Regions from separate parts of the Saccharicrinis carchari genome, predicted to be linked through region 3. Evidence: riboswitches for the same ligand, from Rfam matches in the RefSeq annotation. Region 3 holds a riboswitch; each other region holds the start of a gene.
The links. A riboswitch is a leader RNA that binds a small molecule or an ion and turns the genes downstream of it on or off. The one in region 3 is predicted to bind cobalamin.

Region 1 (4,264 bases), on a different contig from region 3:
ATATTGGTTATTGATAAGCACTGGCAAACCATGCTTGAGGCGGGTAAAAAAATATCTACACAGGAATTGGAGGAGATAGAACATGATTTGCAGTTCGACGATCCCATTAATATTCAATACACTTCCGGAACTACGGGTTTTCCTAAAGGAGCTACGTTAACGCACCATAATATTCTGAACAACGGTTACTTTATAGGTAGACGGTTAGGGTATAACGAAAACGACAAGGTGTGTATTCCGGTGCCATTGTATCATTGCTTTGGTATGGTGCTGGCCAATATGGCTTGTATAACACATGGTGCCTGTATGGTACTCACGGGCGAGGCATTTGATGCGGAGGTGGTGATGCAAACGGTGCAAGATCAAAAGTGCACCTCACTGTATGGTGTTCCTCTTATGTTTATTGCACAACTTAATCATCCACGTTTCCCTGAGTTCGACTTTAGCAGTTTGCGTACGGGTATCATGGCCGGTGCTTCCTGCCCTGAATCAACCATGAAAGACGTACGAGAAAAGATGAACATGAAACAAGTGGGTATTTGCTACGGTATGACCGAAACATCGCCCGTAAGCACCCAAACTTTTGTAGATGATGATGATTATCGCAGATGTACAACCGTAGGTAGGGTTCATCCGCATATCGAAATAAAAATAATAGACCCCGATACCGGAAAAATAGTGCCACGCGGATCCAAAGGTGAACTATGTACCAGAGGATACTCCGTTATGCTAAAATATTGGAATAACCCGGAAGCTACCGCCTCTGTGATAGACGAGGGAGGATGGATGCATACCGGCGACCTGGCTCAGATGGACGAGCATGGTTACGTTAAAATAGTAGGTAGAATTAAAGACCTTATTATCAGAGGGGGTGAAAATATATCGCCCTTCGAAATTGAGGAGTTTTTACTCAATCATCCGGCGGTCAAGGATATTCAGGTAATTGGTGTACCGGACTTTAAATATGGCGAAGAAGTGATGGCCTGGGTTATTTTAAAAAATGGAATGCAGGTAAAGCAGGAGGAGCTGAAGAAATATTGTCAAGGCCAAATAGCCACCTTTAAAATACCCAAGCACTGGAAATTTGTAGCTGAATTTCCAACTACGGTTACCGGTAAGGTGCGCAAGGTGGAAATGCGTGAAATATCCGCCAGGGAAATAAGCGTATCGCACAGGTAGTTGTTAGCTGATATAGTTAGGCGGATTGAAACGCCTGACAGGTGTTTAAAATCTGTTAGCTTTGCTTTCATTTCCAATTGCACTCTAATTTAGTTGTTTGTTTTTTGCAATTAAATTAATTTAAAACCCTATATTCGCGCTTTCATTGGTTTTCAATTTCCATCGGGCAATTGCCTAATGGAACCGAAATTAAAAGGGAATGCCGCGCAAATCGGCAACAGTTCCCGCTGCTGTAATTCTCAAAACGGCTTTAAAAGTTTTTAACCATTGTCCGGATAAATCGGGACGAGAAGGTTTTTTAAAGTGGAGATAAGTCAGAAGACCTGCCATTGAACATTTGATTTTGCAGCCTGCGGTGAACGGGTAGCTTATCAGCACGATGTTTAATGCTACTTCCTTTTTAAGCCATCGTAAGCTGCAAAATCAAACAAATTAATTGTTTAATTAAAGCAGTTGTGATGGGAAAATCAAAAATCAATCTTTCAAAGATCAATCAATGCCACGGGATTTTATCCCTTTTGGTATTGCTGGCCGCATATAGCCGCACCATACCGTATTCCCCAGTATATATGCCTGGTACCCTGGCGACGTTTGGGGTACGCTATTTTTCAATAAAATATTTCCCGCTTATAATTGCTGTTCTTTTGTTGTGCTTTAAGGTTTTTTTTATCAATACTATAATCTGCACTCAATTTAAAACCCTGCTAGTACCCTTAAACCCGCATACCGTATGAAAAAGAAATGTCCACGATGTAAGGGTAGTTTTGAGTGTAAGGGCAGCAACATTCAAAAGTGTCAGTGTAAATCAATAAAATTATCAAGCCAAGCTTATCAATTTATCCGTGATAATTATACCGATTGTTTGTGCCTGGCCTGTTTACAACAAATAGAAAAGGAACGGCAGTGTTCGCCAAAACTGTCTGCCGTTCCCAATAATCAATAATACAATCATTTAAAAATTAACAATTGCATTATGAAACAAATTTACTTTTTTCTGCTCACTTTTTTAAGTTTGAGCATCGGAACTTTTGCACAAAGCAGCTGGTTTAACACAGCGGCTAACTATGTGGGCAAAGATATTGTTGTGGACAAGGCTTTTGCCTGTCATGATATACTTGGCAACAACTTGTATGCTATTGATAGCGACGGCCTGTATTGTTACGACCTCACCACCATGGAACAGACGCATAATTTCGGAAAGGTTCCTGAATACTCCGGCTGGGTGAGCTTTGTTACTGCTGATACGGATGGAACAAAAGTTTGGCTTGGTTATACCACCGGCGGATTAACCGACGACAGGATATACAGTGTGGATATAGGCACGGGTACCTGGACCCATGAAGCCACTTTTCCCGGTAACTTTGATATGGAATGTTATAATGGTAATTATTATGTATCGGGCTTAAATACCGAAGGATGGGATGGTGTAAACGATGTAAACTGTATCTCGCTATTGGATTTATCAGGGAATAACGATCATAAAAAACTGATTGAGGTAGGTGGCAATTCAACAGGATTGGCCATCGATTCTGAAGGAAGTGTTTTCAATGCGGTGTATAGCCCCACGGGTGAGACCTCAATGTATAAATGGGAGGGTGCTGATATAAAGGCTATTATAGATGCGGCAGACAATAGTTATCTTACCCTGACCGATGGTACTGAGCTAACCCTTATTGCCGGCAATGGCCCGTACGATTGTGACGTGGATGCTGCCGGCCATCTGATATTTAACTCCAATGATTTTACCAGCGGTAGCTATGTTGCTGTATGGGATGGCAATATAGGACAAGCCCAAAACTATAATAAAATAGGCACCTACGGTGGTTCTTCTTTCGCTTGGTTTGGTATGCTCAAAGCAACGGGTGATATTACAGCCGATGGTAAGGTATATGCGTGTAACCTGGGCGACCCATTGGCCGAAGTCAGGCTAAGCAAAGCCCCCGCTATTGCACGTCCCGTAAATGATATTCTATTGCCTAAAAATGCACCCCAAACTATAATTAATCTATCAGATTATTTTACAGTTAAGGAGGGCGAAATAATTAGCTATGCTGTAGCTTCGGAAGCCAATGAAATTTTGTTGGCCACAACTATTGATGATTCCGGTGAAAATCCTCAGCTGAATATCGATTATGTTAGTGGTAAAACAGGTATTGCACAAGTTACTGTTACGGCCAGCTCTTCCGGTGATGCAAGCGAGCTAACTTTTATTATTGAGCTTCGTGATATAGATTATTCCAATGGTGTATTTATCGTAAACGAAGATTGGTTTGGACATAGTGAAGGTACAGTGAGCTACCTGGCCTCGGATGATCAATTTGTTTATCGTGCTTATCGCCAACAAAATGAGGGAAAAACTTTAGGTACTACCACACAGTTTGGATGCATATATGGTAATCAATTTTACTTTATCTCTAAGCAAGGAAACCGACTTGTTGCCGCAGATGCAGCTAACATGCAGGAGCAAACCACTGTAGCAGAATTTAACCAGGGAAATTCTGCCGACGGAAGGGCTTTTGTGGGTGTAAGCCCTGAAAAAGGTTATATCAGTACCTCAAACGGTATCTACCTATTTGATATTGCACAATCTAAAGTTGGTGCTATCGTTGAAGGAACAGGGGGCGAAGTTGGTATTATGGTTCGTGCCGGAGCTTATGTGTTTGCCGTTAAAAAATCCGAAGTTTACATTATTGATGCAGCCACTGACCGGATTGAAAAAACCATTACCGGAACCACATATGGTGCTGTGGTGCAGGCCTTCGATGGCCAGGTATATATTGCAGCAGGCACGCAGTTAATTAAAGTGAACCCATACACGTTGCAAGAGGAGGTAATAACCATGCCCGAGGGTATCGAAATTCCATCTTCATTTGGTTTTGCATGGAGCGCCAATAGCTTCTGCGCAAGTGCCACAGAAAATGCCCTTTATTGGGCAAAACCAGCAGGATGGTCGGGCAGTACTGAAATTTATAAGTATATTATCGGCGATGATAACTCTTTAAGCATGCCCTTTGTTACACTTGAGGAGGGTATGGAGTTATATGGTGCCGGTATTCGAGTTCACCCATCAAGCAACTTGCTTTAT
Region 2 (4,264 bases), on a different contig from region 3:
ACTTTGGTATCCAAATTCAAAAAATCCAATTGCCATACACGACCCACGTTAGCATCTACAATGCCAAAAGAAGACATGCTTGCATTCTCCCATGTGATAGCTGATGATTGAAAAGCATAGGATATACCTATGTTCCAATTATTACGCATATAATTGCTCGATGCTTTTATGAGATGCCGGGGTTTATAGGCAATTGTTTTTTTATATTCAGCACTGTTTTTATCATTGTTGTACGAGTGATTATAACCATACGACAGACGATTATCAAATTGGTAAGCTGATGGTGCAAAAGTGTGCTTGAGTTCTAACTCTGCCCCCTTGGATAGGGTACGACCTATGTTGATGGGCTGCCAAAACAATTCGCCCGCCTTTGGTCGCCAGGCTATCGATTGAATATTATTGATTACATAAAAGGCTAAGTCGGCCGTCACACTGCTGTGCAAAGCCGTTTGCCCTTGAAAAGAAAGGCCTAGTTCGTAGCTCTCGCCTTTTTCGGCATCTATATTTATATTGCCCCCAGGCTCCCAATACCGTTCGTTAAAAGTGGGTCTTCTATAGTGATTCCCTAATTTTACGCGAGCTGTAAACCAATGATCTAAATTGTAAAGCGAGCTAAACGAAAAGGTCAGCGGCGCATCTTTTAGCGTATTCCACTCTTTGCCTATAGAGCCCGAGTGCACAAAATTACCTGTTTTGTATCTGGTGGCCACCGACAACCGATACTCTTGTTCGTCTTTGTTGTAATAATTTGTCCTACCATTGAGGTACATGTATTTCACCGACATGTCGGCACTCAATTTAGCCCCCAGGTAGTATCGCGCGTTAAAGTCGCTCAACCACCTCTTAGAAGATATTTCAGAAAATATTTTATAGCCCCCGTTATTGTCTGACTCTTTATCTGTAAAGCGCATAAAATCATAAAGGTAAGCAGCCTTTAGCTCCAACCTAAACGAACCTAAAAGCGTTTTCCACGATAAATAACTACGAAGCAAGGAATCTTTTTGATCTTGAAAACTTACCGGGGGCCCTATACCCATTTTCCCGGGAATTTGTTTTTCGTTCACCTGATACCAAACACCAGCACCAAAGTAATTTCGATTTAGTTTTATATGAATATCCTGAATGGTGCCCATAACACGACTCTCATTATGGTTGAGCTGTTCCTGAGGTTGTCCAAAATCATGGATATCGATGTATTTGAAATTGTTTTTACTTTTTTGTACAAACAATTGTCCACTATACGAAACACTATGGTTAGAAGCTTTTACAAGCAGCTGTTCTTTAAAGGACGAGAGCGCTTTGATTAAGCGCTTGTTTTTACCAGATAAAAACTGATCGCTATAATTGGCGTATCCGCCCACTTCGGAAGCAATACCAATTGACAAGTTTTTTTCCCAGCCAGGGGTGTTGGAAATATTTATCGCTCCTCCCATCGTGCCACTTCCATAAACCGCTCCACTAGCTCCATACACAAGATCTATTTTATCGAAGCCCCCCACATTTATCAACGAAAGATCCGTTACCCCGGTGGTTAAAGAATTAATGGGTATACCGTTCCAATTTACGGTAGTATGGGTTGAGGCTGCCCCTCGAATGCTTGCCGTGGCCACATTACCTGCCCCCCCATTTGATGAAACCTTTATCAGAGAGGTTTTTGTGAGTAAGGCACCCAGGTCCTGAGCCTGATAACGATTGATGGTCAGAGAATCCAAACGCACCGTTTTATCAGCTTCGGCATAATAGCTGATACGCGACTTTACAATGCTCACCTCATCTATTCTTATCGTATCCAGATCTATTCGCTGACCCGACACCTGATAAAATAAAAAAGACAAAAACAACGAAATTACACGTAACATAACTTTATTCATCCTGCAAAAAATACTTCAAAAAGTATTGCTCTTGAATAACGGAAATCAACCAGGGAAGTGAAAATCTTGCCATGTATTTATACCGAATACCTTGAACAATGAATAACGAATTGGCAGGTCTTCTGACTTATCCCGACCTTTTGTCGCCTTCCCATTTTTAATAGTGGCCTGATTGACAAAAAGCATACTATCCGAATTGTTCGGATCGGAACTTACAGCAGCGGAAACTGTTGCCGATTTTAACGGCATTCCCTCTTTGGTCGCATAAGCTTTGAATAAAACTTCTTTGAACCAATTCGGCTACAAAAGTATGCTTTTTATTCGGCTAAAAAAACAGTGGCGATTATAAAAATGGAAAATCCCGCCTTTTAAATCCGAGCAAACCTTGATTGCATTTTAATTATTTGCGTTGTATATTTGTAGGGCGGATGCGATGCGTCGCAAGCGCTCCACAAAAGCCGTTATTAGAAGTAATAACGGCTTTTGTCCATTTTAACAACAAAATACAATACGATCCACTTAAAATAAAAAACACCCTTTAGCGTAGACGCAATTGTATTTTGCACAAACCCAAATTTGTAATTATCCTATATAATGAATAACGATATAAAAAACAGGATTACCTCACTCACTCAGGAACTTAACCAACACAACCACAGCTATTACGTATTAAACAAGCCCACCATTTCGGATTATGCTTACGATGCGCTGATGCACGAGCTAATGAAGCTGGAAAAAGAGCATCCTGAATTTAAAGATCCGGATAGTCCCACGCAAAGAGTGGGCAGCGACTTATCCAACGATTTTGAACAGATTACGCACCAGTATCCCATGCTATCGCTGGGTAACACCTATAGCGAAGGAGAGATTGCAGATTTTTATCAGCGGGTGAGCCGGGCCATAGGCGACAACATTGAATACGTGTGCGAACTGAAATACGACGGCACATCCATCAGCCTGACCTACGAAAATGGCAGGCTCAAACATGCCGTTACCCGCGGCGACGGAGAAAAAGGGGATGATGTTACCGCTAACGTTAAAACAATAAAAAGCATACCCCTACACCTAAAAGGCGATTACCCTGCCAATTTTGAAATACGAGGAGAAATATTTATGCCCCTCGCCGAATTTATCAAAACCAACCAATTAAGAGTGGCCGAAGGGGAAGCGCCTTTTGCCAATGCCCGTAACGCTGCTGCCGGATCGCTTAAAATGAAAAAAAGTGCCGAAATGGCCAAACGCAGGTTAGATTGCTTTTTATATTACCTACTGGGTCCGGATCTGCCCGGCAACCTGCATTCCCAAAATTTAGAACAGGCCCGTAGTTGGGGTTTTAAAATTCCCGAACATTATAAAATATGTACCTCGTTGCCCGAAATATACACGTTTATAAATCATTGGGACAAAGAGCGTCATAAACTCCCCTTCGAGATAGATGGTATTGTGATTAAGGTGAACAACATCCATCTGCAAAACGAACTGGGTTACACCGCTAAAACACCCCGCTGGGCTATATCGTACAAATTTAAAGCAGAAGAGGCCCGTACCCAGCTCCTCTCGGTCGATTATCAAGTGGGCAGGTCGGGCAGGATTACCCCGGTTGCCAACCTGGAACCCGTTCAGCTGGCCGGAACAACCGTTAAAAGAGCTTCGTTGCATAATGCCGATATTATTGCCCAACTGGATTTGCACGAAAATGATTGGGTTTATGTGGAAAAAGGGGGTGAGATAATCCCAAAAATAACCCGTGTAGAAGTAAGTGCGCGCCATCCTATGTCGGCTCCCGTACAATTTATCAGTCATTGCCCGCAATGCAACACGCCCCTGATACGTCCTGAGGGTGAGGCAGCGCACCTGTGCCCCAACGACAAGGCCTGTCCTCCGCAGCTAAAGGGTAAAATAGAGCATTTTGTGAGCCGTAAAGCACTCGATATCGACTCTTTTGGAGAGCAGGTAGTAGATTTGCTATTTGAAAAAGGACTGGTAAAGGATGTGAGCGACATTTATGATTTAAGCTATGATAAACTCATTGGCATTAACCGTGTATCGGACGACGAAGAAAACAAAAGACTATTCAGCTTTAAGGAAAAATCAACCCAAAATCTGTTGGATGGCATTGCCCAATCGAAAAATGCACCTTATGCCAACGTATTGTTTGGCTTAGGTATAAAACACGTGGGTGCCACTGTTGCCAAAACCCTTACCAAAGAATTTAATACGATTGACAAACTTTCGCAAGCCAAGCTGGAGCAACTGACCACCTTAGACGATATAGGCCCCAAAGTAGCCCAAAGTGTAATTGACTATTTTGCCGATACCGATCACCGCGCACTCGTGGAACGCTTAAAAGCCGCGGGCCTTAACTTTAAAAGCGAAGCCCCCACGCAAAGCAG
Region 3 (4,264 bases):
CCAAAAAAACCGGTATACGGTGTGCGACCCAATGCAACCAATTCAAATACGCTGAGGTTTTGCACATCTAATCTGTCGGTGAGTACCACGCTTATCTTTTTGGCCCGTTGTGCTTCCGGGATGCGCTCAATTTTTTCGTTGCCGTACCATACTTGACCGCTCATTGGTTTAATAAATCCGCAAAGCGTTTTTATGAGGGTGGACTTGCCGGCACCGTTTGGCCCCAACAAACAAGTAAACTGCCCGGGCTTAACGCTTACATTTATGTTTTCGTGCAGCGGCAGGGCCTGCTTGTCGTACCCTATGGTGAGTTGGTCGGTTCTTAAAAATAATTTTTTTGTCTGCTGCATCTTTCCGTTTGTTATTGCGTTAAACTGCGCCTTTTTAATATTACGTATATTACTATAGGCGCGCCAATTAACGAAGTTACCGCATTGATAGGCAGGGTGCCATCAAAACCAGGCAGACGTGCAATTAAATGGCAAAGCAAGGCCAGCGCTCCTCCAAACAATATAACGGCCGGTATTAATACAGAATGATCGGCAGTTTTAAATATTCCTTTTGAAAGATGCGGAACGGCAAGCCCCAGGAAGGCGATAGGTCCGCAAAATGCCGTAATACTAGCTGTAAGTAAGCCCGTTACCAACAATATGCTGAACCTGGATCGTTTGATATTTAAGCCTAAGTTGGCCGCGTAATTTTCGCCGAGCAAAAGTATGTTCAAGGGTTTTATTAAAAAAAAGGAACCGAGCAAACCGGTTAACACCAAGGGGATAAAAATAGCATGTTTATCCCACGAAAGGTTATTGAACGATCCTAAGCCCCAAAGGACAAAGGACTGCACATCTTCCTTTGAGCTGATAAACTGTAACAGACCAACAATGGCACTGGATGCGTAGCCTACCATAATACCCACGATTAGGAGCATCGCATTATTTTTAAGTTTTTGTGCCAAAAAAAGAATCACCAGTAGAACCCAAAACGCCCCAATAAAAGCAGCTGCGGTAATGGTGAGCGATCCGTACCAACCGAGGCCAGACAGGGATATGCCCTGTAAGGCACCCAACAGCAGCACCACAATGGCCACGCCCAATCCGGCACCCGAACTGATGCCCAGTATGGAGGGGCCCGCCAGTGGATTCCGAAATAAGGTTTGCATTTGCAAACCGCCGGCTGCCAGACCTGCACCGGCCAGTACAGCTGTGATAGATTGAGGAAGACGGGATTTGAGGAGTATGTTCTGATATATCTCGTTATCAATTTGCCTACTCACCATCCATTTTAGCACTACCGTAAACGGTATGTTAACCGATCCCAACGAAATATTGAGCACAAACAACGATACCAACAATGCAAGTAAAGCCATGTAAGCATAGTTTTTTCTGCCTTTCGCTAATTCTCCCTGCATAATTATTTTACTCTTTGCTTAATTTTTGATAGTAAACAGGAGCGGAGCCTGTTTTAATTTCAGGATGAAAAAGTTGTACCAAATCCGACAGTACAACATCAGGTTCCAGCAATCCTTTCTCAAACAGCATGGAGTGGTGTGTATTGGAATATACAACTTTGCGATTTTTAAAGGCATCAAAATCGGCATATCGGGGGTCTTCATCGTTTAAGGCCGAATAACTATATGCCTCGGCCCGGTTTACCATCATCATCCAGTACTCGCAATGGGCGGCTGCCTGATATACTGTTTCAAAATCGTAGCTCAAAGATCCGGTTCCGGGTCTGTCGTTAAAAATATAGCGCACGCCGGCATCTTTTAAAAAGTTGGCATTGAAACTTTGTGCGGCGGGTGTGTACCACACACCTTGATATATTTGACCACTCATTACACATGGTTTGTTGTTGGCATGAGCCGCCAATTGTTTTACCTTATTGTATCGATTGGCAACCTCATTTACCGTGGCAATGGCTTCACCTTCCTTGTTAAAGAAGGCGGCTACAAAAACCAGCCATTCCATCCTGCCCAAAGGCGTGTTTTCGAGATAGCTGCTATTGGTGGTCATTTTAATGCCTGCACTGCGCAGGGGAGCGTAGAAATCCTCTTTAAAGGGAGATATCATCATCATATCAGGATTGAGGGCCAACAGAATTTCTATGTCGGGGGCAAAGGCGGTGCCTACGTCTCTGACTTTACCTGTGGCCAAGCCCGCTTGAACCTTTTTGTTAGAAACATATTGTGGCTCGGCCATGCCTACCAATTGGTCCAACACGTTTAATTGATGCGCGTAGCTGATTTGTGTGGAGGCGACCGATACCCATCTTTTTACAGGTATTTTTATGGCCGATGGATTGTTTTTGAGGAATGTGGCATCACCTGAAAGTAAGGTAACCAGTGGGGGGGCAGCCGAGTCCCAGGGGTGGATAACTTCTATGCGTTTGTGATCGGAGTAATACTTTATCCTGAATCGATTGGCATAAGCCGGTGTGTACAACGAAGATGGTTTGTCGTAAACTTGCGTTGTTTTTGAATTGTTCTGATTAGGTTGGCAGGCCGTTAAAGCCAACATCACGAGTAGGGCAAATGCCAGTATACTTTTGTTTGTTAATCCCATTACTTTATTCTCCCGAAAGTTAAATGAATAATTATCCTTGTGGCAGGTTTTCCGACTTTCTTTCCCGAGCATCTTCCCATCGGTTCTTCAACTGACAGTGATTTTTTTGCTCACCCTTTTTATGGGGTAGAATACGGCTGCGGGTACAGTTCCTGATTCTCGTTTTTGCCGATTACAGGATTCCCTTTTACGTTGCAATATGCAACACCAACAATTTGCGCAAAATTACATTAATTATTTGATATTAATGGAGGGTGTGGGTTTTTGTTCTTTATCTACATTATTTTTTCACGTTCGGGCTTTAATCCTTTAATCCATTGGTTAACCACATACTCGTTTTTTTTAATCCACTCGCGAACCCCGATTTCGGGATCTTCGTACTGCTTTACAAAGTACATTAAGCTATTGAATTGTTGTTCAGATAGTTGCATTCGTTCAAAAAATCGGTATGCCCGGGGTCTGAGTTCCGCAAAGGCCTTGGTACCCATCGCCACTATATTTTCTTTTTCTCCAAAAACATTGTTTGGATCATCCAGAAACCTAACATCGAAACGTGCGAATAACCAATGTGGTTCCCAACCGGTTATTACAATTTCGTTGCGTCGACTATAAGCATCCGTAAATTTAACAAGCATTTTACCTTCGGCCATTTCAAGTAGTTTAGTATTCTTAAGACCATAGGTTTCAATGCTTGATTTGGCGTGCATCATCACCCCGGCCTCCGCTTCAATTCCTATTATTTCGGAGCTTGATGCTGTTGCTAAATCCCCGATTGACTGATACTTACTATAAGCGGGTACGATTAGTCCTGTACGGGCACCGGGATAAATAATGCCAATTTGATCGAAAGCTCCCGATGGGTATTTTTCAATATATGTGCGATGCGTTTCAGGGAGCCACCCATCGGCAAACACATGTGCTTGGCCATTGGCCAGGTCTTCGTACACATCATGCACATTGGCAAGTTTTATGGTCACATCGTATTCAAGCTTTTCCTGAAGCAAAACTTTGGCTAAATGGGTTATTGCAACCGATTCTGACCATTCGGTATAAACCATCTTGACTGCATTTCCCTCATCCTCTTTAGTGTTTGTAAAGTCACAAGCACCCAATGCTCCAACGCTTATGCACATTAACAATATGTAATTCCTAATTTGCTTCATATCATGTAGTTTTATTATTCGCTTTTACTTAAATAATGCTTCCATAAAACCCAGTGTCTGTTTCCTGTCTTTTACGATGAGTACATTGATGTTTTTTTCGGAATCGGCAAGATCTTCGGATGTGCGATCAAGAATAATGTTGGCTAATTCGGATTTTATTTTCGACCCGATTAAAATCAAGTCAATGTTATTGACCAGGCCGTGGTGATACAACAAATGTGCTTCGTTATATTTTCTATCATAGACATAGGTACATGGAATATCGTCTGTGCTGAGTTTTAGCTTCTTCATAAATCTCCCATATTCCTTGATGCCATGTTTGGTCATTTTTTCTTTCAGGCGTTTTTCATCCTCGGCAGAGTATTGTGGGAAATGACTGATGGGGATTTTATAAGCGTGGAATGAAGAAACATTAGCACCAGTCTGGGCTGCCAGCATAGTGGCTGTTTCCATTGCAATTTCTGACATTTTGGAGAAGTCGTTCCGAACCAAAAGATTATCGAGCTTGGGTTCCGATGCGGTATTAACCAGTAAAACCGA

Region 1: another riboswitch for cobalamin. It lies ahead of FN809_RS18165 (cysteine-rich CWC family protein); the one in region 3 lies ahead of FN809_RS13580 (ABC transporter substrate-binding protein).
Region 2: another riboswitch for cobalamin. It lies ahead of FN809_RS01150 (TonB-dependent receptor plug domain-containing protein); the one in region 3 lies ahead of FN809_RS13580 (ABC transporter substrate-binding protein).

The regions. Positions count from the first base shown of each region.
Region 1 is NZ_FXTB01000001.1:263,247-267,510, forward strand. It holds gene FN809_RS00900 (AMP-binding protein) at 1-1,179, shown strand, start outside; cobalamin riboswitch at 1,309-1,524, shown strand; gene FN809_RS18165 (cysteine-rich CWC family protein) at 1,910-2,122, shown strand; gene FN809_RS00910 (DUF5074 domain-containing protein) at 2,153-4,264, shown strand, end outside.
Region 2 is NZ_FXTB01000001.1:333,448-337,711, reverse strand. It holds gene FN809_RS01150 (TonB-dependent receptor plug domain-containing protein) at 1-1,859, opposite strand, end outside; cobalamin riboswitch at 1,967-2,182, opposite strand; gene ligA (NAD-dependent DNA ligase LigA) at 2,466-4,264, shown strand, end outside.
Region 3 is NZ_FXTB01000008.1:17,506-21,769, reverse strand. It holds gene FN809_RS13590 (ABC transporter ATP-binding protein) at 1-350, opposite strand, end outside; gene FN809_RS13585 (iron ABC transporter permease) at 362-1,366, opposite strand; gene FN809_RS13580 (ABC transporter substrate-binding protein) at 1,416-2,561, opposite strand; cobalamin riboswitch at 2,586-2,788, opposite strand; gene FN809_RS13575 (glycine betaine ABC transporter substrate-binding protein) at 2,837-3,724, opposite strand; gene FN809_RS13570 (universal stress protein) at 3,749-4,264, opposite strand, start outside.